Euzebya rosea: one gene and its partner. The protein of the gene in region 2 interacts with the protein of the main gene of each other region in a pairwise test. Links are inferred from orthologs where the notes say so. Each region holds a gene or a part of one and is shown on either strand. Other genes may lie near its edges. The genes, in order: mobA and CUC05_RS20130.

What was found.
Region 1: the proteins of CUC05_RS20130 (region 2) and mobA interact in binary tests that used the Escherichia coli proteins (3 or more experiments, as listed by UniProt). The link is inferred for Euzebya rosea from one-to-one orthologs.

The regions. Positions count from the first base shown.
Region 1 is NZ_PGDQ01000003.1:250,328-266,997, reverse strand. What follows is about bases 6,173-8,952. They hold mobA (molybdenum cofactor guanylyltransferase), read left to right. Parts: upstream 6,173-7,166; coding sequence 7,167-7,739; downstream 7,740-8,952. Other genes in these bases: CUC05_RS04135 (LysM peptidoglycan-binding domain-containing protein), read left to right, coding at 8,857-8,952; CUC05_RS04140 (DUF3109 family protein), read right to left, coding at 8,024-8,752; CUC05_RS04145 (hypothetical protein), read right to left, coding at 7,713-8,027; CUC05_RS04155 (alpha/beta hydrolase), read left to right, coding at 6,257-7,093; CUC05_RS04160 (DUF2087 domain-containing protein), read left to right, coding at 6,173-6,222. Also shown: CUC05_RS04185 (DMT family transporter), read left to right, coding at 1-901; CUC05_RS04175 (TIM44-like domain-containing protein), read left to right, coding at 921-2,894; CUC05_RS04170 (DUF885 domain-containing protein), read right to left, coding at 2,904-4,652; CUC05_RS04165 (sulfurtransferase), read left to right, coding at 4,807-5,658; more of CUC05_RS04160, read left to right, coding at 5,671-6,172; more of CUC05_RS04135, read left to right, coding at 8,953-9,369; CUC05_RS04130 (hypothetical protein), read left to right, coding at 9,627-11,630; CUC05_RS04125 (S9 family peptidase), read left to right, coding at 11,627-13,750; CUC05_RS04120 (adenylate/guanylate cyclase domain-containing protein), read left to right, coding at 13,737-16,670. UniProt on the Escherichia coli protein: Transfers a GMP moiety from GTP to Mo-molybdopterin (Mo-MPT) cofactor (Moco or molybdenum cofactor) to form Mo-molybdopterin guanine dinucleotide (Mo-MGD) cofactor.
Region 2 is NZ_PGDQ01000017.1:59,355-72,807, forward strand. Bases 958-3,956 are described here. They hold CUC05_RS20130 (molybdopterin molybdotransferase MoeA), read right to left. Parts: upstream 3,074-3,956; coding sequence 1,841-3,073; downstream 958-1,840. Other genes in these bases: CUC05_RS20120 (MogA/MoaB family molybdenum cofactor biosynthesis protein), read right to left, coding at 958-1,356; moaC (cyclic pyranopterin monophosphate synthase MoaC), read right to left, coding at 1,353-1,844; galU (UTP--glucose-1-phosphate uridylyltransferase GalU), read right to left, coding at 3,073-3,956. Outside these bases: CUC05_RS20110 (translin family protein), read right to left, coding at 1-337; CUC05_RS20115 (hypothetical protein), read right to left, coding at 340-729; more of CUC05_RS20120, read right to left, coding at 859-957; more of galU, read right to left, coding at 3,957-4,014; CUC05_RS20140 (5-formyltetrahydrofolate cyclo-ligase), read left to right, coding at 4,025-4,597; CUC05_RS20145 (FmdB family zinc ribbon protein), read left to right, coding at 4,631-4,954; CUC05_RS20150 (S-methyl-5'-thioadenosine phosphorylase), read left to right, coding at 4,959-5,777; CUC05_RS20155 (MerR family transcriptional regulator), read left to right, coding at 5,886-6,638; CUC05_RS20160 (CpaB family protein), read left to right, coding at 6,707-7,381; CUC05_RS20165 (lamin tail domain-containing protein), read right to left, coding at 7,436-8,413; CUC05_RS20170 (undecaprenyl-diphosphate phosphatase), read left to right, coding at 8,627-9,628; CUC05_RS20175 (class I SAM-dependent methyltransferase), read right to left, coding at 9,801-10,427; CUC05_RS20180 (AraC family transcriptional regulator ligand-binding domain-containing protein), read right to left, coding at 10,489-11,502; CUC05_RS20185 (DUF4386 domain-containing protein), read left to right, coding at 11,638-12,360; CUC05_RS20190 (NAD(P)-dependent alcohol dehydrogenase), read left to right, coding at 12,409-13,453; CUC05_RS20195 (DUF6174 domain-containing protein), read right to left, coding at 13,451-13,453. UniProt on the Escherichia coli protein: Catalyzes the insertion of molybdate into adenylated molybdopterin with the concomitant release of AMP.

The DNA of each region.
Region 1 (16,670 bases), on a different replicon or contig from region 2:
CTCCTTCCTGTTCGTGAAGCTGGCTGTCGACGCGATCCCGCCGACGTGGATCGTCGCCGGCAGGTTGACCATCGGCAGCCTGCTGGTCGCCGCGATCGTCCTGGCCAGGGCGCGGTGGCGAGGCGACCGTGACCTGGGGCTGCCGCGCGGCCGACGCACCCTGCTCGCCCTGCTGCTCATCGGCAGCGTCGGCAGCGGGCTGCCCTGGGCGCTGCAGGCCTGGGCCCAGCAGTTCCTCGACTCGGGCCTGACGGCGGTCCTCAACTCCACCACACCGGCTGCGACCCTGGCGCTGGCCGTGGCCGCCGGACAGGAACGGCTGTACCTCTCGCGGGTCCTCGGCCTGCTGATCGCCATCGCGGGGACGGTCGTCATCGTCGGCGGCGAGGTCCAGGCCGGCGGCCCCGTCCCGGCCCTGCTCGCCGCGGTCGGCTCGACCGTCGGCTACGGCTTCGGCACGGTCGTGACCCGCGCCGCCGTCTCGGGCCGGTACCGCCCCCTGCCGGCGACGGCGGTGCAGCTGGCGATGGGTGCCGGCGTCCTGACGATGGTGGCCCTTGGGACCTCCGGCCCGCCCCCACCCGCATGGGACCTGCCGCTGGTGCCCGTGCTGGCCCTCAGCGCCCTCGGCCTGCTCGGCACCGGGCTGGCCTTCCTCATCTACTTCACGCTGATCGAACGCGTGGGTGCGACCAACGCCTCCATGGTCACCTACATCGTGCCGGTCGTCGGCCTGATCTCCGGAGCGCTGGTCCGCGGCGAGCGGTTCGGCCCGAACGTGCTGGTCGGCGCGATCGTGCTGATCGGCGGGGTCTGGCTGGCGCAGCGAACCGACACGAGGGCCGTGGCCGAGCAGGGCTCGAGCACCGTGATCGAACCGTCACTCTCGCCGGGCCCCTGATCCGTTAGCGTGAGGCCCCATGTGGGACCTGCTCGGACATGCGGCCATCGTCATCGCCCAGGCCGGCGGTGGTGGGAACTTCGGCGGTGGCAGCAGCGGCGGCGGCTTCAGCGGCGGCGGGGGGTCCAGCTTCGGTGGCGGGTCCAGCTTCGGCGGGGGCAGCGGCGGGGGCGGCGACCTGTCCCCGACGACGGTCATCGTCTTCCTCGTGATCTGGGGCGTCTTCGCCCTGATCGGCAGCGCGACGAAGAAGCAGCAGTCGCAGAAGGTGACCCGGACGATCCGGCAGGGCCGCAAGGTGCAGGAGGAGATGCTGCGACAGCGGGCCCTGGCCGCCATCGTCCAGCGCGACCCGGGGTTCGACGAGCACCGCTTCCTCAACGACGTCGCCCGTGGCTTCATCACCACCCAGTACGCATGGTCCGAGCAGGACCTGACCCCCAGCCGACCGTTCGTCTCCGACGGTGTCCACGAGCGGTTCGGGCTGTACATCGACATGCAGAAGGTCGAGGGCATCCGCAACCGGATGAAGGACGTGGTCGTCACCGACGCCCGGACCGTGGCGATCACCTCCGACACCCACTACGACACCATCCACGTCAGGTTCACGGCGCGGGCGATCAGCTACAACGAGAGCCTGACCACCGGGCGACGGGTGTCGGGCAACTCAGACTCCTCCCCCATCACCTTCACCGAGATCTGGTCGTTCTCCCGCCGTCCGGGGGTGCGCACCCGTCAGGGTGCCGGACTGCTGCAGGGGTCGTGCCCCAACTGCGGGGAGGTCCTGCACATCGCCGACCGCGCGCAGTGCACGGCCTGCCGGGCGATCGTCAACTCCGGTGAGTACGACTGGGTGCTGTCGGAGATCACCCAGGACGAGGAGTGGATCGTGCCGCCCGCCCGCCACGACGTCCCGGGATGGGCCGAGCTTGCCGGCCGCGACCCCGGCCTGAACGTGCAGCACCTCGAGGACCGCGCTTCGGTCGTCTACTGGCGATCGATGATGGCGATCTACCACGACGACCTGGACCTGGCGCGGCCGATCCTGCAGCCCGACGCCGTCGACGTCCCGCAGCTCTGGCGCGCGTCCACCGGGTCGTTCTGGTCCAACCCGGCCGTCGGATCGGTCGAGGTCAAGGGCGCCCTGCCCGCCGGACCCGGTGAGGCGTTCGACCGGGTCCAGGTCCAGGTCCGGTGGTCGGGCATCCAGTCGACCGGCGACCGGACCAAGCCGCGCGAGCTGACGCCACAGCGCATCTACACCCACGTGCTGGTCCTCAAGCGCAAGGTCGGGGTGACCAGCAACCTGGCCCACACCTTCACCTCCTTCTCGTGCACCAACTGCGCCGGGCCGCTCGACGTCGGCAAGGCCAGCGAATGCCGCTTCTGCGGCACACCGATCAACGACGGCTCGACCGACTGGGTGCTGGAGGACGTGCAGCCGTTCTCGGCGATGCGGGCCTTCGTCCAGGAGCAGGCGCAGGACCGTCGGACGGTCGCCGCCGGCGGGCACGAACGCCTGGAGACCGACCGCTTCCTCAACGAACCCGACCTGCTGGTCGCCGTGGCGCGCATGTCGATGAGCGACGGCGTCCTGCACGACCGCGAACGCCAGATGTTGATCCACCTCGCGCAGAGCCGAGGGGTCGGGCCGCAGCGGCTGGAGCAGATCATCAACACCTCGATGGACCAGTCGCAGCCGGTGGCCCTCCCGAAGGGCCAGGAGCAGGCCCAGGCGTTCATGGTCCAGCTGATCCGCGCCGCCCTCATCGACGGGATGATCAGCCGCGAGGAGCGCAAGCTCCTCGTCGGCGTGGGCGCGCAGGTCGGCTGGACCGCCCGGGAGATCAGCCGGTCGATCAAGGCCACCCGCAAGGACCTCTACGGCGAGGCCAAGGACGTCATCGCCCGGGCCGAGCACATGCCGCCCCCGCCCAACCCCGGGCAGCATCCCACGGGGCCCGGGCAGCCACCCCCGCTCCCGCCCGCCTGACCCGTCGGGTCACTCGACGAGCGACGCGACCCAGCGGTCGACCATCGGCTGGAGCACCGCCAGCGGGACGGCCCCCTCGCCGAGGATGGTGTCGTGGAAACCGGACAGGTCGAACCGGTCGCCCAACTGCTCGGTGGCCTGCGCGCGCAGCCGGACGATCTCCAGCCGGCCGAGCATGTAGCTGCATGCCTGGCCCGGGTAGGCGATGTAGCGGTCGACCTCGCTGACGATCAGCTCCGGTGACAGCGGGGCATGGGCGGTGAACCACTCGATGGCCTGCTGGCGTGACCAGCCGTGGTGGTGCAGGCCGGTGTCCAGCACCAGCCGGCAGGCCCGCATCGTGTCGGTGGCCAGCATGCCGAGCCGGTCCAGGTCCCCGGAGTACCACCCCAGCTCGTCGGCGAGGCGCTCGGTGTACAGGCCCCAGCCCTCGCCGTAGCCCGACAGGAACGTCCCGATGCGCCGGAAGGCCGGCAGGTCGAGCTCGGCCTGCAGCCCGAGCTGGGTGTGGTGGCCGGGCGCCGCCTCGTGGAACGCGGTTGCCTCGGCCTCGTAGCGGTGCAGCCGCGGGTCGACGGTGTTGACCCAGTAGATGCCGTGCGGGCGCGACGGCGTCGGCGGGTCGTAGAAGGCCGCGCCCGCCCCGGTCTCGTCCTCGGGGACGGGCTTGACGATGCAGGGCGTGGTCGGCAGCCGCCCGAAGACGGCACGCGCGGCCTCGGCCGCCCGGTCGCAGATCGCCTGGGCGTGCGGCACGATCTCGGCGGGGTCGGCGTAGTCCAGCGACGGGTCGTTCAGCAGCCGCTCGCTGATCGCCGCGGGGTCCGACAGCCCCATCAGCCGCTGCCCCACCTCCGCGATCTCCTCCTGCAGCGCGGACACGATCTCGAGTCCCTGGTCGTGGATCGCGGCCGGGTCCGGACGGTCGAGCGTGGTGAAGTGCGACAACATCGCGCCGTACACCTCGGCCCCGTCGTCGGTCCAGCACAGGCCCGACCGGTCGTCTGGACGCGCGCCGGGGGCGACGTGGCGTTCGAGGCCGTCGGCGTAGCGGTGCAGGGCCGGCACGACGACCTCCCGGTAGGCGTTGGCGGCCTGCGCGCGCACCACCGGATCGCGGTCGGACAACGGCGCGAGCAGGGGGCTCGTCTGGGCAGGCGTGCCGGCCACCCGCCGGACCCGCCGGACGGCCTCGGCGACACCTCGGGCAGTCGGGGTCATGCCGTCGCCGACGGCTCGCCGGTGCTCGGCCAGCGCCCCGTCGAGGTAGGCACCCACGGCGGCCAGACGGTGCACGTGCTCGTGGCCGTGGACGTCGTCGAGGACCTGGGTGCGCCCGAGGTGGTACAGCAGCTCCGCCGACGGCCCGAACGCGAAGTCGTCGACCGACCGGGCCGACCAGCGACCGTCGAGCGCCGCCAGGTCGTCGCCCGTGAGCCGCAGCAGCACGAGCCGCGTGGTCTCCTCCGTCGGGGACAGCCCGGCGGGATCGATCCTCCCGACCCGATGTCGGAGGGCTGCGGTGTCCCGGCGGACCCGGTCGCGTCCCTCGGTGGTCGTGTCCGGCAACCGGTCGCGGTGGACGTCCAGCCCGTAGTAGGTCGCCATCAGCGGGTCCGCCGACATCTGCAGCTGGTGATACGCCTCGGCCAGCTCGGCGAGCGCCGTGGCGTTGTCGCGGGCGGGATCCTCCGGCAGGGCATCGGCAGGTGGGGGCGGGGGAACGGCAGGGGACGGCATGTCGGCGGAGTCTGCCACCCCGCATCGTTCCCACCGTTCCCCCTGTCCCGCCAGCGGTTTGCCACCGTTCCCACGGGCGATCGAACCAACGACCGGGACTAGGCTCCGCGCCGTTGCCGCGTGGGCCCGCTGCCCGCCGCCGGCTCGCCGATCTCGACCGAAGGACCCCGCCATGCCAACCAATCCCGACGCGCTCGTCACCACCGACTGGGTTGCCGACCACGCCGACGACCCCGGTGTCGTCGTCATCGACGTCGACGAGGACATCGAGGCCTACAGCCGCAGCCACATCCCCGGCTCCATCGGCTTCGACTGGAAGGCCGACTTTCAGGACCCGGTCCGCCGGACCTTCCTGGGCCCCGACGGCTTCGCCGCCCTCATGGACGCCAACGGCATCACCAACGACACCCACGTCGTGGTGTACGGCGGCAACAACAACTGGTTCGCCGCCTACGCCTACTGGTACTTCAAGGTCTACGGCCACGAGACCGTCTCGCTGATGGACGGCGGCCGCAAGAAGTGGGAGCTGGAGGGTCGCAAGCTGACCGACGAGACCACCGCGGTGACCGCGACCTCCGGGTACGTCACGCAGGAACCCAACGCCGACATCCGGGCGCGGCGCGAGCAGGTCCTGGCCGAGTTCGTCGGCGCCCCCGACGGCGTGGCCCTCGTGGACGTTCGCTCGCCCGCGGAGTTCTCCGGCGAGACGACCGCCCCGCCGCACCTGCCGCTGGAAGCGGCGATGGTGCCCGGGCACATCCCCGGCGCGACGAACATCCCGTGGGCGACCGCGGTCAACCCCGACACCGGTGAGTTCAGGTCGATCGACCAGCTCAAGGAGATCTACGAGGGCAAGGGCCTGGACGGCAACGACGAGATCGTCGCCTACTGCCGGATCGGCGAGCGGTCGGCCCACTCGTGGTTCGTCCTGCACGAGCTGCTGGGCTACGACCGGGTGCGCAACTACGACGGGTCCTGGACCGAGTACGGCTCCCTCGTGGACGTGCCGGTGGAGAAGGGCTGACACTACCCACCCATGACGCCCGAGGAGTTCGCAAAGTTCGCCCTCGACCGGGGCCGGCTTGCGGTCCTCGGGCTGCTCGCCGTCGGCGCGCAGGACACCGACGCCCTCGTCGAGGCGACCGGACAGGACCGGCGCGCCGTGCTGGAGGCGCTCGGGGTCCTGGCGGTCGAGGGGCTGGTCGCCCGGGACGACGCCGACGGCTGGGTCCTGCAGGAGTCGGGGCTCGTGGCCGTCGCCGAGCAGCTGCACCGACCCCCACCGCCGGCGCCGCGCGTCTTCTTCGGCATGACCACCGAGGAGGGCGAGGTGCTGGCCCGCTACACCACCGGCAACCGGCTCAGCGAGATCCCGTCGAAGCGGTCGCACCGCCTCGTCGTCCTGGAGCGCCTGGCCCTGGAGTTCGACCCCGGCGAGCGGTACGAGGAGCGCCGGGTCAACGGCATGCTCTCGCTGTGGCATCCCGACTACGCCGCCCTGCGGCGGGCCCTGGTCGACGAGGGGTTCATGGACCGGGGCGGCGGCGAGTACTGGCGGGCCGGTGGCCGGGTGACCGGGCTGGACTGACACGTGGTGGTCGCCGCGGTCCTACGATCGCGGCATGGACCACTCCACCGGCAGCTTCATCGCCCGCGGCGGCGTCACCGTCTTCACCCAGACCTGGCGGCCCGAGGCCCCACCCCGTGCGCGGGTGGTGCTGGTGCACGGCTTCGGAGAGCACTCCGGCCGCTACACCCACGTCGCCGAGGCGCTGACGGCCGCCGGATACGTCGTGGCCACCTACGACCAGCGTGGCCACGGTCGCTCGGGCGGGCCGCGCGCGCTCGTCCGCGACATGCCGTCCCTGGCCCACGACCTGTCGTTGTTCCGCGAGGAGCTCGCCGACACCGCCGACGGGGCCCTGCCCCAGGTGCTGCTCGGCCACTCCATGGGCGGCGCGGTGGTGCTGGAGCACCTGGCGGGCGACCACGCGCCGGTCGAGGCCGTCGTGCTGAGCGCCCCCTACGTCCGCAACGCCGCCGAGGTCCCCGGGGTGCTGCGCACCCTCGCACCGATCCTCGGTCGGTTCCTGCCGACGGCACCGACGCAGGGCCTGCCCGCCGAGACGGTCAGCCGCGACCCCGCCGTCGTCCGCGCCTATGAGGACGACCCCCTGGTGTTCCACGGGAAGATCCCCGCGGCCACCGGCGCGACCCTCCTGCAGTTCGAGGACCGCATCATGCGGAGGGTCGGGTCCATCACCGAGCCGACCCTCGTCGTGCACGGCACCGCCGACCAGCTCGCCGACCCGGCCGGGTCCAGGCGGCTGGCCGACGAGCTGGGCGGCCAGGTCGAGCTGAAGCTCTACGAGGGCCTGTACCACGAGGTCTTCAACGAGCCCGAGCAGGAGCGGGTGCTGGCCGACGTGACCGGCTACCTCCTGGCCCGGCTGGGCTGACCACGCCCGGAAGCTCGACTTCGACGAAAAACCTGTCCCAACCGCACCCGGCGACCGCGCTACTGTCGCTGGTGTGACGACGTCAGGGATCGTGCTCGCGGGCGGGCGCTCGGTCCGCATGGGCACCGACAAGGCGCTCCTGCGGTACGAGGGCACACGCCTGGTCGACCGAGCCGTGGCGCACCTCCAGCGGCTCTGCGACGACGTGGTCGTGGCCGCCGGCCCACGGGTGATCCCAGAGCTGCGCGTGCCCCAGGTCCCCGACCGACCGACCGGCACCGGGCCGCTCGGCGGGCTCGCGGCCGGGCTGGCCGAGGCCGAGGGGGACGTGGCGTTCGTGCTCGCGGTGGACCTGCCCGAGCCCGACCTGGACTTCCTCGCCCGGCTGGCGGCGTACTGGCAGGGCGAGGCGGCGATCGTGCCCACGGCCGCCGGGTACCCCCAGCCACTCCACGCCGTGTGGGCGACCTCGTGCGCCCCCGCCCTGTCGTTGCTGGCCGCCAGCGGCACACGGTCGTTGGTCGACGCCGCCCGACAGCTCGACGCCACGATCCTGTGCGAGGCCCAGACGGCCGCGCTGGTCGATCATGACCGCTGGGCGTGGAACCTCAACCGGCCCTCAGACCTCGAGGCCGGCAGCGCGTAGCGTCGCTGCGGCGCGCGCCGGGGCCACGCCGTCCGCGGTCGGCGGGAAGTCGCAGGCCGCCAGCCCGTCGCGCAGCGCGGCGGCGATGACCGCCGGTTCGGCCGGGTCATCATGCAGCTCCAGCAGGGTCAGGCGCTTCCCCGCATCGACGCCGTCGACCAGCCAGAACCGTCGGCCGCGTCCGTCCCACGCGATCCGCGGGTCGGTCCCGGAGTCCCACCAGATGTCGGCGGTCTCGCGAAGCTGCGGCGCATCGAGGCTGCCGGCCGAGGACCCGGTGGAGCTCACCGCGGCGGCAGCAGGGGCAGCGGACGGCGGCCCGTCGGCCGGCGATCGTCAAGGTACGCCTTGAGCTCGGCGTAGACCTTCGGCGAGGTCATCACCGTCAGCTCGCGCTTCATGGACTCGTACACCGGCGTCGACCCGCCGTAGGCCCGGTCGTCGTCGGTGGTGCACCACCAGTCGAAGTCCGCCCCGCCCTCGCCCCAGGCGCCACGGTCGTAGGACGTGATGGTCGTCGTGACCCGCTCCTCGCCGTCGTCGGCGACGTCGGTGACGATCTCGCGCCGCAGCGGCACCAGCCAGCACACCTCCGGCTTGTAGTCCACGAAGTGGGCGTCGCGGTCCATGGCGTAGTGGTGCAGCGCGCAGCCCGCGCCCCGGTGCCATCCCGTGCGGTTGAGGAAGATGCAGGCACCGTCGACCTTGCGGGTGCGTTCGGCGCCGTCGGACTCGGTGGCGACGATCCCCTTCTTCACCGCCCTGTCGTAGTGCTGCATGTACTCCGGCCCCAGCACCTCGACCATCTCGATGGTCCGGTCGCGGTCCTCGTCGTCGACGAAGTGCGCACCGAACCGGCAGCACCCCCGGTCGTCCCCGGGCACGCCGTCGGTGCCGGGACATCCCTGCCCGTAGATGCAGGAGTAGCTCGAGGTCAGGAAGGAGACGTCGAACAGGTACCGCTCGTGCGGTTCGTCGGGGTCGGTCAGGCTGACCCATTCACGGTCGAGCATTGGGCTCGAAAGGCTAGGTGGAGGGGGTGCACACCGCACGGACTCGCACATCGATGCGTGCTGCTTCCACACGTCGGTGGACAATCCGTGGATAATCGGTGTTCATGGACTTCGAGTATGACGGAGCCGACGACCTCGGAGGACGCATCCTGTGGGGCAGGGTGGGCGTCCTCGGCCTCGCGGTGTTGATCTTCTTCCTCTTCGGACGCTGTTCCGCGGGAGGCGGTGTCGACCCCGAGGTCCAGGCGAGCCTGGAGGCCCAGCTCGCCTCCGAACAGGCCACGACCGCCCAGCTGCAGGCCGACATCACGTCGCTGCAGCAGGAGATCGTGACCCTGAACGCCCAGATCGCGTCGGCCGACGGTGGATCGACGATCACCGGCGACGGCACGACGCCCACCGACGGCGCGACCACCGACGGGACGACGGCCACGCCGAACGCCACCGGCGGCCAGATCTACGTGGTCAAGGAGGGCGACACGCTCTCCGCCATCGCCGAGGCGGTGTACGGCGACCCGCTGCAGTTCGGTGCGATCGCCAGCGCCAACGGGATCACCGACACCAATCCGCTGCAGGTCGGGCAGGAGCTGCAGATCCCCGCCAACCCCGACGGCTGATCCAGAGCTGGGTCCACCAGGGCTCGGGTCACACGCGTGAACCGACCGTCGGTGGTGGCACCCGTTCGTCGGCACGCTGGTGCCGAACACGAAGTCGAGTATTCTGCGGCGACCACCGCACCAGCGGTGGTCATCGATTCGACCCTCGCGCAGGGCGACCGGTTGAAGGGGGCACCAGTGCCCGACCGTCGACCCACCCGCGAGATCACAGGTCCAGGCTGCGAGCGTCAGCGCTCGCGAAAGGCAGGAGGTCCGCCATGACGGCAACGCCGTCCGATTCGCCCGAGCCCACCACCGACCAGGAGCCCGCACCGCCGGCACCGGTCACCGACTCGGACGGGGCGACCCCCGCCGAGGCGCCCGCTGAGGCGGCCCCTGTCGAGGCCACGGCCTCCGAGGCCCCCACGACCGAGGCGCCCGCTGCCGACGCCCCAGCTGCCTCGGCCCCCGCTGCCGACGCGCCGGCCGAGGACGCCGCGCCTGCCGAGGACGCCGCGCCCGCCGAGGCGCAGCCCGCTGCGGAGTCGGCGCCTGCCGAGACCCAGGTCGCTGACGAACAGCCCGCAGCCGAGGAGTCCGACGCGCAGGACACCACGGACGCACCGGCAGCCGACGAGGCCCAGGCGTCCGAGGCGGAGGCCCCCACGGGCGAGGCTCCCACGGACGAGGCCACCGCAGGCGAGGCGCAGGCGTCCGGCGACGGTGCCGACGCCAAGCCGGCGGAGAAGAAAAAGAAGAAGAAGAAGCCGACGGGCCCCGACCCCTCGGCGATCGTCAAGCGGATCGGCGCCACCAGCGAGGCGGCGCTGGAGTACGTGGTCAACCCCGACCCCAAGCTCGCCCGCATGGCACGCAAGCACCGCGAAGCCGTGATCTCCGAGATCCCACCGGTCACCGCCGGAGCGCTGCTCGGCCCCGACGCCCTCTGCCGGCATTTCCTCGCCAGCGCCGCCGCAGGCCGCTACCTCGACCTGTTCCACCTCTGGGAGCTCTTCAAGCTGTTCCCCGAGGAGTGCAAGCCGGTCCTGGCCTCGCGCCAGAAGGCGCAGGAGAAGGCCCGCAAGAAGATGCAGACGGCCACGCACCTGGGCCTGCTCGGCTCGGCCGACCGCGTCGCCAGCGACATCGACCGTGCGGCCGGCCTGCCCTGGCGCTGGCTCAAGGAGATCCTCGAGCCGATGGGCCCTGCCATCCGCCAGCGTCCCGTCGTGCTCGCGGCGATGCTCCGCAAGGACCCCAGCTTCGAGGCCAACGTGCCCGAGGACCCCAGCGACCGCTGGCTGGCCGAGGCCGCTGCCCTGCGCGAGTCCGGCAAGGACGTCCCCGAGCCGATCGACACGCTCCTCGGCCGCTTCGCCGACCGCCTGCCGGCAACCCTCGCCACGCTGTCGATGACCCACGACCAGTACCCCGACCGGGTGCCGGCGCTCATCGACCGCGTCGACCTCGGCGCAAACGACATCGCGGCCGTCCTGGCATGGGCGCGTGACCACGGCCACGGCGACCAGCTGGTCGGCCGCATCGCCGAGGACGTCCGCAGCGCCGCGGCGGAGAACCGCGCCGAGGGCCTCGCCCGCTGGAAGTCGTGGACCTCCCGCGGTGTCGAGCTGGAGATGCCCGAGTCCCTCCGCGTCCCGACCCTCGAGGGCCTGGACCTGGGTCGTCCCGAGTCGGCCGACCTCATCAAGGCGCTGGTGGACGACGGTGCGGACCTGGTGCCGCAGGAGATCCTCGACGGCGTGGCCGCCGACAACCGGATGCTGGGCGAGAAGGCCTACGAGGCGTTCGTGTGCGCCGGCTTCACCGACATCCACCTGCCGCTCGTCCTCGAGGGCAACCCGATGGTCCGCCCCGAGACCCGGTGCCCGGCCTGCCAGGCCTGGACCTGGGTGCGCCCGGGCCACGAGTCGCGCTGCCCGCACGACGGGATGCCCCTGGGCAGCAACCCCGAGCAGCAGGCCGCCGAGGCGGTCGAGGCCGTCGACGCTGCCGTGTCGACGATCGACCCGGCCGGCATGCAGGTGGACCCGCCGATGCCCAAGCCGGAGGTCGGGGAACGTCCGTCCGCTCCCCCGCCCCCGTCTGCCCCTGCAGGCGCGGCGACGACCAACGACGCCAGCCCTGCCACCCCCGAGCAGGCACAGCCCGAGCAGGCCCAGCCCGAGCCGGCCCAGCCCGAGCAGGCCCAGCCCGAGCAGGAACAGCCCGAGCAGGCACCGGCACCCGCCGCGCAGCAGCCGGCGGCCCCAGAGGGGTCGTGAGCCAAGAGGAGGTCCGGCCCGTCGACACGACGGTGCCGGACTTTCCCCGTCTCCACGCCCGCACCCAGGGGTTCTCCCTCGGGGTGCCGCGAAGCCTGACGGTCGCCAGCGAGCGGACGCTGTTCCTCCGCGGTGACGGCGACCGTCCCGAGCAGGCCCTGTGGTGCCTCGACGACGACGGTGAGCGACTGCTGGCCGACGCCGCCTCGTTGATGCCGGCGGACCTGCCCGAGGACATCCCTGCCGAGGAACGTGCACGTCGCGAACGGGCACGCGAGCGCGGCAGCGGCATCGTGGCCTACGCCACCGACACCGACGCCGACATCGCCGTCTTCGCCCTGTCCGGCAAGCTGATGGTCTGCGACGTCGCCACCGGCCTCACCGAGCAGCTGGCCGTCGACGGCCCCGTGGTCGACCCGCGCCCGAGCCCCGACGGCGGCATGATCGCCTACGTCGAGGACGAGGCCCTGTGGGTCGTCCGGGCCGACGGCACCAACGCCCCCCGCATGCTGGCCCGCGACAGCTCCCCCGATGTCAGCTGGGGGCTGGCGGAGTTCGTCGCCGGCGAGGAGATGGGCCGCACCCGTGGGTACTGGTGGGCGCCGGACGGCCGCTCGCTGGTCGCCGCGCGGGTCGACACGGGCCCGGTGCACCGCTGGTGGATCGCGGGTCCCGTCGACCCCGACGCCCGCCCCGTCCAGATCCGCTACCCCGCAGCGGGCACGCCCAACGCCGAGGTCACCCTCGCGCTGGTCGACCTCGGCGGCAACCGGATCGACATCGAGTGGGACCGCGAGGCGCTGCCCTACGTCGCCGACGTCGTCTGGACCGCCGCCGGACCGCCCCTGCTCGTCGTCCAGAGCCGTGACCAGCGCCGGGTCGCCGTGCTGTCCGTCGACCCCGGAGACGGCACGACCCAGGTCCTGGTCGACGACGTCGCCGACCCGTGGATCGAGCTCGTCCCCGGCAGTCCCACCCGCACCCCCGACGGTCGGCTGGTCCGCGTCGTCCAGGCCGACGACACCCGACGGATCGCCCTCGGCACCGGCGCGGACCAACAGCTGCTCGGGGACCCGGACCTGATGGTCGCCAGCATCGTGTGCACCAGCGACGACGCGGTCACCGTGACCGCCCACGTGCGTGCCACCCCGTGGTGCACGGTCGTCGCGACGCTGGGCACCGACGGCACGACGACCGTCCTGTCCGACCCCGACGGTGTGGCCGGGGCGACCGGTCGCCCCGATCGCCTGGCGATCGTCCAGCGACGCCTGTCCGACACGACGACGACCGTGACCGTCGACGGGGTCGCGCTCACCTCCAACGCCCAGGAGGCGCCCGAGCTGCCCGTGACCGTCGTCGGCCCGGTCGGCGGTGGCGACACCCCGGCGAGCCTGCTGCTCCACCCCTCCGGCTGGACCCCCGAGGACGGTCCGCTGCCCGTCCTGGTCGACTCCTACGGCGGCCCCCATGCCCGCCGGGTCCTGGCAGCCGGCGCCGCGCACCTGACCCCCGCGTGGTTCGCCGCCAACGGCTTCGCCGTGCTCGTGACCGACGGGCCCGGGGCGCCCGGCCAGTCGGTGTCGTGGGAAGCCGCCATCCACCACGATCTCGCCGGCCCGCCCCTCCAGGGGCAGGTCGACGCCCTGCACCGGGCGTCGCAGGACCATCCCGGACTGCTGGACCTCGATCGGGTCGGCATCCGTGGGTGGTCGTTCGGCGGGTACCTCGCGGCGCTGGCCGTCCTGCGCCGACCGGACGTGTTCCACACCGCCGTCAGCGGCGCACCGGTCACCGACTGGACGCTGTACGACACCCACTACACCGAGCGGTACCTGGGCGTCGACGCGACCGCGGCGCCGTACGCCAGCTCCTCGATCATCGATGATGCCCCGGCGCTCACCCGCCCGCTGCTGCTGATCCACGGGCTGGCCGACGACAACGTCGTCGCGGCCCACACCCTGCGCCTGAGCCGGGCGCTGCTGGAAGCCGGACGGCCCCACGAGGTCCTGCCGCTGTCGGGCGTGACCCACTTCACCCCCAACGAGGCGGTCAACGCCAACCTGACGGCCTTGCAGCTGGCCTTCCTGCAGCGCACGCTTGGCCTCGATGCCCCTTCCTGAGCCGGCCGCCGCTGTCTCCTCGACCTGCGCGGGGTGCGGCGGTGCGCTGGCCGACGAGGCCCGGTTCTGCCCCGCGTGCGGCACGCCACGACAGGCCCCTGCCGGGCCACCTCCGGACGAGCGGCGGCTGGCCACGGTCGTGATCGGCGACCTCGCCGGCTTCACGTCGCTGGCCGAGGCGCTGGACCCCGAACGGGTCAAGCAGCTGGTCGACCGGTTGTTCGGCCGCATCGCGGCTGACGTGACCGCGCACGGGGGCACGGTCGACAAGGTCGTCGGCGACGCGATCGTGGCGCTCTTCGGCGCCCCGGTGGCCCACGAGGACGACCCCGAGCGGGCCGTCCGTGCGGCGCTGGCGATGCAGCGGACCGTGCGCCGGGTCGGCCTGGAGGAGGACGTCGACCTGCGGATGCGGATCGGCGTCAACACCGGTGAGGTGCTGGTCGGCGGCCTCGCCGCCGACGACTCGTGGACCGCGATGGGCGACGCGGTCAACGTGGCGGCCCGGCTGGAGTCCGCGGCGGACCCGGGCGCGGTCCTCGTCGGCGAGCAGACCCACCGGGCGACCCAGCACCGGATCACCTTCCGTCGCCGGGGCCCCCTGGCCGTCCGGGGTCGTCGGGAACCCATCGAGACCTGGGTGGCCCTGCGTCCGATCGGCGACCCGGGAAACGAGCTCGGCCGACGCCGAGGGCCGGTGGTCGGCCGGGAGGCCGAGGAGCGGCTGCTGGACGCGGTCCTCGACGTCGCCGTGGTCCGCCGTCGCGCCCACCTCGTCGAGCTGATCGGCGACGCCGGTGTCGGCAAGCGGATGCTGGCCGACGCCTTCGTCGAGCGGGCCCGACAGCGGCACGACGCGCTGGTCCTGGAGGCCCGTATCCCGCCGTACGGCGAGGCCAGCATGTGGACCCCCGCTGCGGACATGCTCCGCAACGCCGTGGGGCTGGACATCGACCTCGACGACGAGGCGGCGATGACGACGGTGGTGGCCGGTGCGATGGGGATGCGTGCCGACGACCCCGAAGCCGCTCGCATGGCGTCGGCCCTGCACGAGCTGATGGAGATGTCACCGGACGGCGCCGAGCACGTCGAGGCCGCGCGGGCTGCCGCCACCGCCGCGATCGTGACGCTGGTCCGCCACCTCGCCGAACGGCGTCCCATCGTGGCGGTCCTCGCGAACATCCAGTGGGCCGACCAAGCGATCATCGACCTGATGACCGACGTGCTGATGGGCCTGCGTCGCATGCCGGTGATGGCCGTCACCACCAGCCGGGTGGGCGACCCGAACGACCACGTCCCCGACATCTCGGCCTTCACCGACGCCGTGAACGTGACCTGGCTGCGGCTCGGCCCCCTGCAGGACGACGACGCCAGCGCGTTGGCCCGTGAGCTGCTCGGGCCGTCCGCCACCGACGACGCCGTGGCCGCCGCGGTCCGTCGCAGCGGGGGGAACCCGCTGATGCTGGAGGAGATCGCGGCGCTGGCCGGCGAGGGCGGCCAGGCCGACGGCGTCGAGGACATGCCCCTGACCCTGCGGGGGCTGCTGTCGGCACGGCTCGACGTCCTCGAACCCGCCGAACGGCGGATCGTCGAGGACGCCGCGGTCATCGGCTGGACGGGCCCGGTCGACATGCTCCTGGCCGTCGCCGCCGACCGCGGAGAGGCCGGGGCGGCCGCCTTGCTGGAGGCCCTCGTCGACCGCGACCTGTTCGTCATCGAGGGCGACAGCTATCGCTTCAAGACCGATGCCCTCCGCGAGGCCGCCTACCTGCGCCTGCCCAAGCGCGAACGGGTCGAGCGGCACCGCGACATCGGGCGTCGACTGGCACACCCCTCCGGCGGCGGCACGACCCTGCGTCGCCGTGCCCAGCACCTGGCCACGGCCGCGGAGCTCGCCGCATCGATGGGGCCGGTGCCTGCGGACCTGCGCACCGAGGCGGTCGAGGCCCTCGATGCTGCCGCCGAGTGGGCTGGCCAGCGCGACCCCGCGGTCTCCCTCGTCTTCGCCGACCGGGCCATCGCCCTCGACGCCGACGTCCCGTGGACGATCAGGCTCCACCGGGCCCGAGCGCTCTCGGAGCTCGGCCGGATCGACGAGGCGACCGCGGCCGCCGGCGCCATCGTCGACGCCGACCCCTCCCCCGCCGTGACGGCCCTCGCGCTGGTCGTCGTCGGGCAGGGCCTGCAGTCCCGGGGGCACCTCGAGGAGTCCACGCACGCCCTGGAGGAGGCGGTCGCCGCGGCCCGCCGGTCCGAGGACGAACATGCGCTCGCCACGGCCCTGCGCATGCTCGGCATGACGCTGATCTTCCGCGGCATGGAGGATCCGGCCGCCCGCGCCGTCCACGAGGCCGGGCAGGTCCACGAACGCCTCGGCGACGTCGCCGGCATGGCCTGGGCCGAGCAGCACCAGGCCTGGATCGCCTTCAACGCCGGTGACCTGGCCCGTGCCAGCCTGCTGGCCGTGCGTGCCCGCGACCGCTTCGCCGCCGAGGGCAACCGGCTGGGCACGGCGTTCACGGCCGGCTTGCTGGGCTGGATCGACTTCCTCGCCGGCGACCTCGACGGGGCGATGGAGAAGGCCGAGCAGGCGCTGTCCACCGGCCTGCGCCCCGAGACACACGCGTTCGGTGCTGGCCTCGCGGAGGTCCTGCTGGCCGGGGTGCACACGTGGCAGGGGTGCTCGGTGTCCGCTGCCCGCCATGCCACCGAGGCCATCCGGCTGCTGCACCGTATCGGCCACCGCTGGGGGGAGATGCTCGGCCACGCCGTGCTCGCACGGGCGCTCGCCCACCTCGGACGGGCCGCCGACGCGGTGGCCGAGGCCGACCACGGCGTGACGCTCGCCGACCGCCTCGAGGACGTGGCCCACGGCAGCCTCGCCCGGATCGCCGCCGCCGGGATGGACCTTCACCAGGGC
Region 2 (13,453 bases):
CCAGGTCATCGGGGCCCGGCAGGTCACCGCCGCTGAGGACCGCCAGGGTGCAGGACGCCTCGGCGTACTCCTTCTCCGCGTCGTGCACGAAGCCCGCCCAGCGGATCATCGGCAGGCCGTCGGTGGCGTCGATGGCCACCCGCAGGTGCGCGGCCGCCTCGCCGACTCCCTCGCGGGCCACGTCGTTCTCGCCACGGTGGGCCGCACGGATGGCGTTGGCGCTGGCACGGATCGACGCGCGCGACGCCGTCAGCGCAGCCTCGCGGGCCTCGTGCCGTGCTTCGAGCCGGCCATGGGCCAGCGCTCCCACCTCGGGGAGGTGGTCGGCGTAGCCCATCCTCAGGCGGCGCGGCGGTCGACCCAGACGGGCGCGCCCGAACGGTGCCGCGTGGTGGAGAACCCACCCTTGGGGCGCGGCGTCCCGATGCCCTGGCCGACCTGCGCACGCACGTGGTGGCGGCGACGGGTGGCCTGCCACTCCTGCAGCTGGTGGAACCCGATCACGCCGGCGACGAACAGGCCGGCGAAGACCAGCACCACGGTCTGCAGGGACACACCGATGATCAGGGCCATCGTCGACAGCACGACCGCCGCCACGACGGCGACACGAACCGCGTCCTGACGGCGACGCTGGAGGGCAGCACGACGGCGTGCCTGACGAGCGATCGTCTCGGCGTCGTCGAGCACCATGAGCTGGCGACCGGTTGTGGACTTGGTGATGAGGGCCATGTGGGGGGTTACTCGATCACTGGATGGGAAGGAGGTGACCGGGCAGACCAACAGGCTGCCGGACTGTCAAGGCGGACACCATCGTCCGTTCGTCCGAAGGCGAACAACGATCTTCGGAACGGATGGTAGTCAATGGTCGCCCGCTGCAAGCTGATCCACCGCATGGCCCAGCACACCGACGACGACCTCGACGGACTCACGTGCCCCCTTGGGGGACCCGGGCACGTTGACGACGAGGGTGCGGTCGCGGATGCCGGCGATGCCGCGGGACAGCATGGCCATGGGGGTGATCGCCAGCGACGTGGCGCGGATGGCCTCGGCCAGGCCGGGGACCTCCCGGTCGATGACGTCGCGGGTGGCCTCGGGCGTGGTGTCCTTGGGATGCATCCCGGTGCCACCGTTGGTGATGACCACGTCGGCGTCGCGGCAGGCGTCGATGATGGCCCGGGACACCCCCTCGCGGCCGTCGGGGACGACGGTCGTGCCGAGGACGGTGATACCGGCCTCCACCAGCACTGCCTCGACTGCGGGTCCGGCGGTGTCGTCGTACACCCCGGCGCTGGCGCGGGTGGACACCGTCACGATGCGCGCCCGGACGACCCGGGCCTCCGGTGCGGACGTGCTCACGAGTCCTCACCCCGGTGCCAGTCGCCGCGGACGCCGCCGGTCTTGGACTCCAGCTGGACGTGCTCGACGACCGCGCCGCGCTCGACGGCCTTGGTCATGTCGTAGAGGGTCAAGGCCGTGGTCGAGGCTGCCACGAGGGCCTCCATCTCCACCCCGGTGCGGTCAGCGGCCGTGGCGGTGGCCGTGATGCTGCAGCGCCCCGCCTCGACGTCGACGTCCACCTCGACCTCGACCCCCGACAGCGACACGACGTGGCACAGCGGGATCAGGTCAGGGGTGCGCTTGGCCGCCATGATCCCGGCGATCCGGGCGGTGGCGATGGCGTCGCCCTTGGGCAGCCGTCCCTCGACCAGCATGCGGGCCGTCTCCGGGCGCAGCCGAAGGGCGGCGGAGGCCACTGCCACCCGGCGGGTCGTGTCCTTGTCGCCGACGTCGACCATGCGGGCGTGGCCGGCCTCGTCGAGGTGGGTCAAGCGTGGTTCGCTCATGCCATCTCCTTCAGCAGGTGGACGACGACCTGCTCACCGGCATCCAGCGACGTGCGGTCGGCGGGGACCTCGGCGAGCCCGTCGGCCAGGACCATCGACCGGAGGATGCCGCTGCCCTGCGCACCGGTGGTGCTCGCGGTCCATCCGTCGGCGGCACGTTCGAGCGTGACCCGCAGGAACGACACCTTGTGCTCGGGACTGCGAACCCCCTCGGCAAGCCGGGCAGTCAGGCGGGGACGGTTGAGGTCCTGCCGTCCCTGCAGCCGACGGATCGCCGGCCGGACGTGGACCTCGAAGCTGACGGCGGTCGACACGGGGTTGCCGGGCAGCCCGAACACGGGGACGCCGTCGATGGTCCCGAAGGCCTGCGGCATGCCGGGCTGCATCCCGACCTTGCTGAACGACACGTCACCCATGTCGGCGAGGACCTGCTTGGACAGGTCGTAGCGGCCTGCGCTGACCCCGCCGCTCGTGACCAGCAGGTCGGCCTGCGCAAGCGCACCTCGGAACGCCCGCTTCAGGCTGGCACGGTCGTCGACGGCGATGGGCTGGCGGAACGCGATGGCGCCCGCCTCGACCACCTGCGCGGCCAGCAGGTAGGAGTTGGACTCGTGGATCTGGCCGGGACGAAGCGGCTTGCCCGGTTCGATCAGTTCGTCGCCGGTCGCCAGCACCGCCACGCGGGGCCGCGGATGCACCAGCACCCGGCCCACGCCCATGGCGGCCAGCATGCCGATCTCCGCCGCACCGAGGGGCCGGCCGGCGGTCAGGACGGTCTCGCCGGCGCGCACGCTCTCGCCGGCATCGCGCACGTTCTCGCCGGCGGTCGGCGCGACGTGCAGCACGACCTCGTGCCCGTGCTCGTCGACGAGCTCGACCGGCACGATCGCATCGACACCCGCAGGCAGCGGCGCACCGGTCATGATGCGGACGGCCTGTCCGGGGCCCGGCGACGGTCGCTCGGCAGCACCGGCGGCGATCTCGCCCACGACCCGCAGCGGCTCACCGGCGGTGACGGTGGCCGCGGCCACCGCGTATCCGTCCATGGCGGAGTTGGCGAACGGCGGGATGTCGCCGGGGGCGGTGACATCCTCGGCCAGGACCGAGCCGTGGGCCTCCGAGAGCGCCGTCTGTATCGGCGTCAGCGGCGACAGGCCCGAGAGGACCCGTCGACGGTAGTCCCCCAGCGGCTCCAGCTCGGCGGGATCGACGTGGTGTCGGTGCCCCACTACTGGTCGAGACCGGCGAGGAACTCGCGCAGGAACCCGATGAACTCCGGCCCCAGGTCCTCGCGCTTGGCGGCCAGCTCGACGGTGGCGCGGAGGTAGTCGGGCTTGGCGCCGACGTCGTAGCGGATACCGTCGAACTTGATGGCCCTGATGGGCTCGTCCTGCGCCTGGGCACGCATGGCGTCGGTCAGCTGGATCTCGCCACCCCGACCGGGCTTCGTCGCCCCGATGTGGTCGAAGATGTCGGGGGTCAGGACGTACCGACCGATGATGCACAGGTTGGAGGGGGCGTTGGCCTTGCCCGGCTTCTCCACCAGGTCGGTGACCCGGTAGACGCCCTCGTTGTCGGGATCGGGTTCGGCGGCCACGACGCCGTACTTGGACAGCTCCTCGTCGCCGAACTCCATGACGGCGATGACCGACCGGCCCGTTTCGTCGCAGACATCGACCATCTGTGACAGCAGCCGCTCCTCCTCACCCAGCAGGTCGTCGCCCAGCAGCACCGCGAAGGGTTCGTCGCCGACGTGGTACCGGGCACAGCCGACCGCATGCCCCAGCCCCAGCGGCTTGCCCTGGCGCACGTAGTGGACCAGCGCCAGCTGCGTGACGGCCTGGACGGCGGCCAGCAGGTCCTCCTTGCCGGTGGCGGCGAGCTGTCGTTCCAGCTCGACCGCCTGGTCGAAGTGATCCTCGAGGGCACGCTTGCCACGTCCGGTGACCATGAGGATGTCGTCCAGTCCGGCACGGACGGCCTCCTCGACGACGTACTGGATCGCCGGCTTGTCCACCAGCGGGAGCATCTCCTTCGGCTGGGCCTTCGTGGCCGGCAGGAACCTCGTACCGAGGCCCGCGGCGGGAATGACGGCCTTGCGTGCACGCACTGTGGGTGACCTTCGCTTTCCGAGAGCTGGAGGACAACGGACCGGGGTTGCCGCTGGCATGCTACGACGGATGTCGGTGGACGCGGGGCAACACAAGATCGAGCAGCGGCTGGCCGCGAAGGAACGTCGTGCAGCCGTCCCCGCCGACCAGCGGGCGCGGGCAGCGACGACGATCGGCGCCCGGATCGACCAGCTGATCACCTCACGGCCCGGGCCGCTCGTCGCCTACGCCGCCACCGGCGACGAAGTGTCCGTCGACGCCGTCATGGAGGGCTGGCTCGCCGCCGCCCGTCCGCTCGCGCTGCCCCGGGTCGTCGGGCCCGGACGCCTCGACCTGCACCTGGTGGCCGATTTGGGCGCCGACCTGGTCGTCGGGGCCTACGGCATCCGGGAACCGCGCGAGGACCTGCCGACCCTCGATCCCGGGGCTGCCGCCACCGTGCTCGTGCCGGGGGTCTGCTTCGACCGCAGGGGGGGCCGGATCGGCTGGGGCGGCGGCTTCTACGACCGCCTGCTGCCGAGGACGGTCGCAGCGTGGCGCCTCGGGATCTGCCTCGAGGTGCAGCTGGTCGAGCGTGTGGCCGCCGACCCCCACGACGCCCCTGTCGATGCGGTCGTCACCGAGGCCGCCGTGTACCGTTGAGCGGCCGTCGACCCCTTCGAGACCTTCACCACCATGCCAACCTACGACTACGTGTGCCTGACCAACGACCACCGGTTCGAGGTCAAGCAGTCCTTCTCCGACGATGCGCTGACCGAGTGCATCGAGTGCGGCGAGCCCGTCCGCAAGGTGTTCAGCGCCGCCGGGATCGTGTTCAAGGGTTCCGGGTACTACGTGACCGACACGCGCGGCAGCGGCTCGACGTCGAGCACCACGGGCACCGCCAGCAGCGGATCGTCCGACTCGTCGTCCAAGGGCGACAGCAGCTCCTCCAAGGACAGCTCCTCGTCCAGCAGCACGGCGTCCAGCTCCTCCAGCTCCAGCTCCAGCTCGGACTGACGTCGTGGACGTCCCACGCCACGACGAGGTCACCATCGACGTCGCCGTGTTCGGTGGCTCGGGCCTGTACTCGCTGCTCGACGACGCCCGCGAGGTCGTGGTCGAGACGCCGTACGGCCCACCGTCGGCACCGGTGACGGTGGCCGAGGTCGAGGGCTGCGCCGTCGGGTTCATGCCGCGCCACGGCGTGGGCCACACGATCCCGCCGCACCGCATCGACTACCGCGCCAACCTGTGGGCGATGAAGCACCTCGGGGCGACCGACGTGATCCTGCCGTGTGCGGTCGGCAGCCTGCGAAAGGACATCGTCCCCGGGTCGTTCGTGCTGGCCGACCAGTTGGTCGACCGCACCCGTGGACGAATCGACACCTTCCACGACGGGCCCGAGGTCACCCACGTGTCCTTCGCCGAGCCCTACGACGCCGAGATGCGCGGGGTGGCGCTCGACGCCGCGCGGTCGTTGGGCATCGAGGTCCACGGTGACGGCACCCTGGTGGTCATCCAGGGCCCCCGGTTCTCCTCCAGGGCCGAGTCCCGCTGGTTCTCCGCCCAGGGCTGGGACATCGTCGGCATGACCCAGTACCCCGAGGCCCCGCTGGCCCGTGAGCTGGAGATGGCCGCGCTCAACATCTCCCTCGTGACCGACTTCGACGCCGGCCTCGAGGACGATCCCGACGTCCCGGCCGTCACCTCGGCCTCGGTGCTGGAGGTCTTCCGCGCCAACACCGAGAACCTCCGTCGGCTGCTGTTCGCGATCATCCCCGCGCTGCCGCGCTCGCCGGATCGTCCCGCCCTGCACGCGTTGCGCGACGCGCACCTCTGATCGTCCGGAGAAATCTCGTCGAGGGGGTTGACCCTCACGTGACGTGAGGCGCCACGGTGGTGTCACACGGGTCGACCGACCCGTCGTCCACCACGGAGAGGAGCGGTGATGCGGACGGTGAAGGAGCTGGCAGAGCTCGCCGGTGTCACGGTGCGCACACTGCACCACTACGACGAGATCCGCCTGCTGGTGCCACGTGCCAGGACCGAGGCGGGTTACCGGCTCTACGACCACGACGACCTGCTGCGCCTGCAGCAGATCATGTTCTGGCGCGAGCTGGGATTCACGCTGACCGACATCGCCGCCGCGCTCGACGACCCCGACTACGACCGGGTCGAGGCGCTGCGCGAACAACGGGCCGAGCTGGTCCGACGACACGACGACCTGGGGCAGATCCTCAAGGCCGTCGACCAGACCCTCGCCGAGCTCGAGGGTGGACACCGGACCGACGAGGAGGAGATGTTCGTGGCCTTCGACCACAGCCAGTACGAGGACGAAGTCGAGGAACGATGGGGCGACACCGATGCCTACCGGCAGTCACGCGAGCGCACCACGCACATGGGCAAGGCCGACTTCGACCGGATCGCCGCCGAGAACGAGGCCTTCGTCGGCCGTCTCGCCGAGGCGTTCACGGCAGGGGCCGCCCCCGACAGCGATCGCGCGATGGACCTCGCTGAACAGGCACGTCTCGCGATCGGGCAGTTCTACGACTGCTCCCACGAGATGCACGTCAACCTCGGCGACATGTACGTCGCCGACCCGCGCTTCACGGCGACCTACGACACGCACGCCGAGGGGCTGGCCGCGTGGTTCCGCGACGCGATCAGGGCCAACGCCGAGCGGGCGAGCACCGACCGGTAGGGCCAGTTGTCCACACCCGGGCGCGATTTCGTGCCCGGGTGTGTCGCGGTTCGGGAGAGGGTGGTGGCGTGCCGCTGCGATCCGGCTTCCTCTACGGCCCCCCACCGCCCCTCCCCCGCCGCCTCGATCGGTTGGCCGAGGGATGGGCCCGCCTGCCCCCGCGCGCACGGCTGATGGGATGGGTCCTGCTGGGGATCGCCCTGACCGGCCAGTGCAGCGCCTACCGCGACGGGTTGGCGGCGCGCTGGGGTGGTGCCGGCGTGGAGGTGTGGCAGGCCGTCCGGACGGTGCCCGCAGGCGAGGACGTGGCCGGCGCCCTGCGACAGGTCCGCCTGCCCCCCGTCGCCGTGCCGCCGGCCCCGGTCACCGACGTGCGTCCGGGCCTGTCGCTGACCCTTCCCCTGCTCGAGGGGGCGGTGCTCACGCACGCGCACATCTCCTCGGTCGGCCCCGCCGCGGCCCTGGCCCCGGGCGAGCGACTGCTGCCCATCCCCGTCCAGGCGACGTGGGGCATCGAGGCCGGGGCGGTCGTGGACGTGTGGGCCGTCGACCGGTCGCGGGGGCCTCCCGAGCTGCTGGCCGAGGGGCTGCGGGTCCTGGCCGTCGACGGCGACGGCAGCCGAGCGACTGCCCTCGTCGCGATGCCGGCCCGGGACGTCGGGGCGGCGACCGCGGTGATGGGCAGCGGTCAGCTGCTCCTCACGCTCGTCCCCCCTGGCGGGCCCGACACGATCGCTGACTGACCGACGTCCCGGTCGTCGTCGGGTCCGTCGCGACGACCGGGACCGGTCGGGGGTTCACGCCTCGCAGGACGCGGCGGTCTCGACGTCCGTGCACGTGTCCGTGCCGGCACCCCCGTCGGCGGTGTCCTTGCCCCTCCCCCCGTCCAGCGCGTCGTCGCCGTCGCCGCCGTCCAGGTCGTCCTTGCCGTTGCCCCCGTCGAGGCTGTCCTCGCCGTCCCCGCCGTCGAGATCGTCCTTGCCGTTGCCCCCGTCGAGGGTGTCGTCGCCGTCCCCGCCGCAGATGACGTCCTCGCCGTTGCCACCGTCGATCTCGTCGTTACCGCCCCACCCGTGGATGACGTCGTCACCGTTCGTGCCGACCAGCACGTCGTCGCCCGGCGTGCCGAGGATGGTGATCGGCAGGCCCTGGCACGTCGTCGGAGTCGGATCGGGCTCGGGTTCGGGCTCGGGGAAGGTCTGCCCCGCGTTCAGGCTGCCCGGCGAGGCGTCCGTGGGGCCTGTCCACGTGAAGTCCTCGTAGGTCGATCCGACACCCGTCAGCTGGAGCGACTCGTGGCTCTGGGTGTCGTTGGACTCCTGGATGCCGATGTCGACGCTCTGCAGTCCTGCGGCGGGCCCGGTGTCGGCGAAGAACGACCCCTCGTAGGAGAGGAACTGCACGACCTCCCCGCCCGGTCCGATGAGGGCAAGCCCGTCGGGACCGCCGTTGTCGATGAACGTCGCGGGGAAGGCCAGTGCGCCGTACCCCGACCCCTCGTCGTCGATGGTGCCGCCGAGGACGATCGTGTCGTAGACATCCCGTTGCCCCCGCTTGCCGTCGTACAGGGCGACGGTCCATCCCGTGAGGTCGGTGCCGGCTGGTCCGGCCACCTCCACGAACTCGTTGACGTCCACGCCGGCGTTGTCGTAGTGCAGCTCGTTGACGAACACCGCGGTGGCCGCGTGTACCCCCATGGGCGCCATGGCCAGCAGGACGCCGGCCGTCAGCATCAGGATCAGCCGAAGTCGCAGTGGGTGGTTGGATTCGGACATCAGGGCCTCCCCAGTCGGTGCGTGAACATGCGCCCGCCCTCGGTCCCCCGTCGGAGCCGTTCGGCGGTGTCGCCATCGACCATGACAGGCGACCCGACAGGCTGACCACGGGGTCCGGACAGAAACGCAGGACGCTTTTGCGATCCGTTGACGGCGGGACGTGGGCATCCGGACACGGCGGGGCCACCAACGTCGCCCCGTACCATGCAGCCGATGATTCCTGCGTGGCTCGAGGCCGTGATCCTCGGCATCGTCCAGGGGCTGACCGAGTTCATCCCCGTCTCCAGCTCCGGCCATCTGGTGCTGGTGCCCTACCTCATGGGCTGGGAGAAGCACAGCCTGGCGTTCGACGTGATGCTGCACGTCGGCACGCTCGGCGCGGTGCTGGTCTACTTCCGCGGTGAGCTGTCGGCCATCGTGCGTGGACTGCTCCGGCTGGACCGGAGCCCCATGGGCGAGGTGTACCGGCGTGTGGGCCTGCTGCTGGTCCCCGCGAGCGTCCCCGTGGCCGTCGTCGGCCTGGCCCTCGCCGGCCCGATCGAGGATGCGTTCGGATCCCCGTTGGTGGCCTCGCTCCTGCTGCTGGTCACCGCCACGCTGCTGCTGACCGCCGAGGCCATCCGCAGCCGTCGTGTCCGGGCCAGCGGGCTGGTCGTCGACGAGCTCGCCCCGGTACCGGCCGGCCCCGGCGCCACGGAGTCCACCCAGCGTGCATGGACCGGCAGCTGGCGCGAGGGGAAGGGCCAGGTGCTGGACCTCACCGAGGCGCCGGTCGGCCTGCCGTTGGGCGAGGACGCCAGCGACCCGACTGGTACCGACCTGTCCGGCATCACGTTGCGGCACGCGATGACCGCCGGGTTCGCCCAGTGCCTGGCAGTGCTGCCGGGGATCAGCCGCGCCGGCTCGACCATCACCGGCGGCGTCTTCGCTGGGCTGACCCGCGAGGCGGCGACCCGCTTCTCGTTCCTGCTGGCCATCCCGGCGCTGGTCGGGGCCACGATCCTGAGCCTGCCCGACCTGGCCGACGGCGGAGAAGCCCTGGCCGAGCTCGCGGGCGGCATGCTCGCCGCGTTCGTGTCGGGGTACCTGGCCATCCGGTTCCTCGTGCGCCTGGTCTCCCGCGAGCGACTGACCGGGTTCGCCTACTACTGCCTTGCCGCATCGGCCGTCGGGGTCATCGGCTGGCTGATGCTCGGCCCACCCAGCACCGTCTGACCCCCGACCGCGTCGGTTCGCCCGAGCTGCCGCAGCCGCCGACACGCACGCACATCGGTCAGGAACGTGCGCCGCAGCGCCGGGTCGGCGATCGCCCGTCCCATGTCCTTCATGAAGCCACTCCGACGCGGTTTCGAGTCCGAGGTTCCCCAACCGTCGGGGCAAAACTGGCTCAGCTCCCGCGCTCGAACAGGTAGGCGAACGGCGACCTGGTGTAGGCGACACCACGTCCCGTCTCGTGGAGCAGCTCGGGGGTGATGTCCACATCGCGCTTGGGTACCAGGTAGCTGTCCAGGGTGTCGGTGCGGACCGAGTAGGCACCGGAGCGCGAGGCAACCACACCTCCAAGGCGTAGCCGCGGGTCGAGGGAGGCCATCGCGGCGTCACCGTGGCTGGAGTTGACGAGCAGCACCCCGCCGGGTCTCAGGTACCGCGTGCAGTGCTCGGAGACGAAGCCGGCGTACAGCGAGACGAGCAGGTCGACGGAGCCGTCGGCCACATCGAGGTCGTCGGTGTAGTCGGCGTGGAGGAAGCGCACCGTGTGGCTGCCGGGGACAACCCCGTTCTCGACGAGCAGCTCCTCGACACCGGCCGCGTCGGCGAAGAACTGGTTCGCCCGCCGGTCGACGTCGACGTAGGTCACCGACGGCCACACGAACGACGGGGCGATGTCGACGTAGGACCCCGGGTACAGCACGGTGCGCGCGTCCACCGCATCGGCGACTGCGCCGAACAGCCCACGCCGATCACCGACGAGCCGATCCTGGATCTGCCACAGCCGGCGGGTTCGCTCGAGCACGGGCCGACCCTACGCCCCGCGTGGCCGATGTGGCTTCACAACGCCAGGTCCGCGGCTCGGATCAGCGGTCTGCGGTCCGTGCACCCGCCACGCGGTAGGCGGTCGGGGTCAGGCCGGTCCAGCGCTTGAACGCCCGGGTGAACGCGCTCTGGTCGGCGAAGCCCGTCAGGAAGGCCACGTCGGCGAGGGGGTGGTCGGTCGTGACCAACAGCGCCTCGGCGGCCTCGCGCCGAACCTGCGTGGCGATCGCCTGGAACGACGCGCCCTCATCGGCCAGCCGGCGGTGGAGGGTCCGTTCGCTCATCCCCAGCCGTCGCGCCACCCACGTCTTGCTCGGTTGCCCGTCGGGCAGCGCATCGGCCACCGCTCCCCGCACCTGGGACACCAGTGAACGGTCGGCCGCCCGGGCCCGCAGTTCGTCCAGCCGGGCCAGCAGGTAGGCCGAGAGTCCGGCATCCGCCAGCCGCGGCTGCTGGGCGATCACCGCGGCGGAGAGGTGGATCGCGTCGTGGGCTGCGTCGAAAGCCACGTCACACCCGAAGAAGGCCTGATGCGGCGCGACGGTCGGGGGCCTCGGGTGCCGGAAGGACACCGCGTCGGGTCGCACGTGCGCACCTGCGGCCTGTCGGAGCATCGAGACCACCGCGGCCAGCGCGCACTCGTTGGCCAGGGCTGCCCCACGCCGGTGGTGGGGACGCCCGTTGAGCTCGAAGCGCTGGCCGCCCGGCTCGTCGACGAGGGCGTACTCCAGCGTGTCGGACAGCACCAGGATGTAGCGCATCAGCCGCTGAAGGGTGGCGCCGAGTGTCTGCGCCGTCTTCATCGCCAGCCCCAGCGCGCCGAAGTCGTCGGCCTGCAGGGCCTCGGCGTAGCGGAAGGGCAGCGCGTGGTCCTCGGCACCTGCCACGCGCTCGATCAGCCCGTAGTAGGCCTCGGCGTCGACTGACTCGCCGGCCCACGACGACACGGGCGCATCGGCGTGGATCCCCACGCTGGCCAACAGGTCCTCTGGTCGCTCCGGGCCACGCCCGACCTGGACGATCCGGCGGATCACGGGGGTGCCGACCGAGCCCACCGGGGGGTTCTACCACGCCCACCATCCGGGTGTCCGGGACGGTCAAGCGGGTGGCCGGAACGGTCAAGACCGCCGTCCGGGGTGCTCCGTAGCGTCAACGACGTCCCCGCACACCCATTCCGAGAGGAGCCAGAGATGGCTGCCACCACCATCCCCACCCCCCGTCCGACGTCGCTGTCCCGCCTTGTCGGGGTCGCCTACTTCGGGATCGTCTTCACCGGCATCTTCGCCGAGTTCGTCGTCCGTGGACAGCTGGTCGTCGCCGGGGATCCGACGGCAACCGCCGCGAACATCGCAGGCTCACCCGGCCTGTTCGTCACCGGCATCGGCGCCGACGTGGTCATGATCGCCCTCGATGTGATCGTCGGCCTGGGCCTGTACCGACTGCTGAAGCCCCACGACCGCCGGCTCGCCCGAATTGCCACCGGAGCCCGCCTGATCCAGGCCGGGATCCTCGCCGCCAACATGCTGACCCTCGCACCCGCGCTCGGCCTGGCCCGGGACGCCGTGAGCACCGGCTCGTCCGCCGCCGCGGCCCAAGCGCTGCAGGCGGTGGAGGCACACGCCCTCGGATACGACATCGGGCTGATCGCCTTCGGGGTCTCGTGCCTGGCACTGGCCAAGCTGCTGGCCGACCACCACCTCGTCCCGCCGTGGCTCGCGATCGGCATGGCCGCCACGGGTGCGGTCTACCTGCTCGGGTCCTTCGCCGCCCTGTTCGCCCCCTCGTTCAACACGGCCATCGATCCCCTCTACCTCATCGCCATGGTCGTCGAGCCCGCCTTCGCCGCCCGCCTGTTCCGCCGTGGAATCCGACAGTCCCCGGCCGCGGTGCGACCCGTCGCGGTCGCCGGTTGACCCCGCACCACCGATACATCCGCACACCGAGAAGAGGAGACGATCACCATGCGCGCGATCACCCAGCACACCTACGGCACCGCCGACGTCCTCACACTCGAGGACGTCCCGACCCCCGACATCGGGGCCACTGACGTCCTCGTCAGGGTCCATGCCGCCGGCGTGGACAGAGGTATGTGGCACCTGATGACGGGACTGCCCTACCCGACCCGACTGGCGTTCGGGCTTCGCAAGCCGCGCCACCCCATCCCCGGCATGGACGTCGCAGGCATCGTCGAGGCCGTCGGTCGCGACGTGACCCGCTTCACCGAGGGCGACGCGGTCTTCGGCGTCGGGCAGGGCACGTGGGCCGACCTCGTCGCGATCGACCAGGACCGCGTCGCCGCTGTCCCGCGGGGCGTCGACATGCTGGCCGCCGGCGCCCTCGCCGTGTCCGGCTCGACCGCCCTGCAGGCCGTCGAGGACCACGGCCACGTCCAGGCCGGCGACCGCGTGCTGGTGCTCGGCGCCAGCGGCGGCGTCGGCAGCTACGCGGTGCAGGTCGCCCGTGCCCACGACGCCCACGTCACCGGCACCGCCAGCACCGGCAAGCTGGACCTCGTCCGCGACCTCGGTGCCGATCAGGTCATCGACCACCGCGTCGCCGACCCGTTGGCCGAGGCAGACCGCTACGACGTCATCATCGACACCGGCGGCAACCGCCGACTGCGCGACCTGCGACACGCCCTGCGCCCCACCGGCACCCTCGTCATCGTCGGAGGAGAAGGCGGCGGGCGCCTGATCGGTGGCCTGGACCGCCAGCTCCGGGCCGTGCTGACCTCGGCGTTCACCCGCCAGCGCCTGGTGACCTTCGTCGCCACAGAGGATGCCGACCACCTCGAACGGCTCGCCGACCTCGTCGAGGCCGGGCACGTGACACCACGAGTCGGACGGGTGTTTCCGCTGGAGGAGGCGGCGGAGGCCATGCGCCTCCTGGAGGCCGGGCAGGCCCGCGGCAAGCTGGTCCTGGCCGTCGCAGGCGCGCAGTCCGGGACCGGCTGCCCCATGACGTCCCAGTCGACCGGGAGCGTCCCGGCCTGTAGGGGTGGTTCTA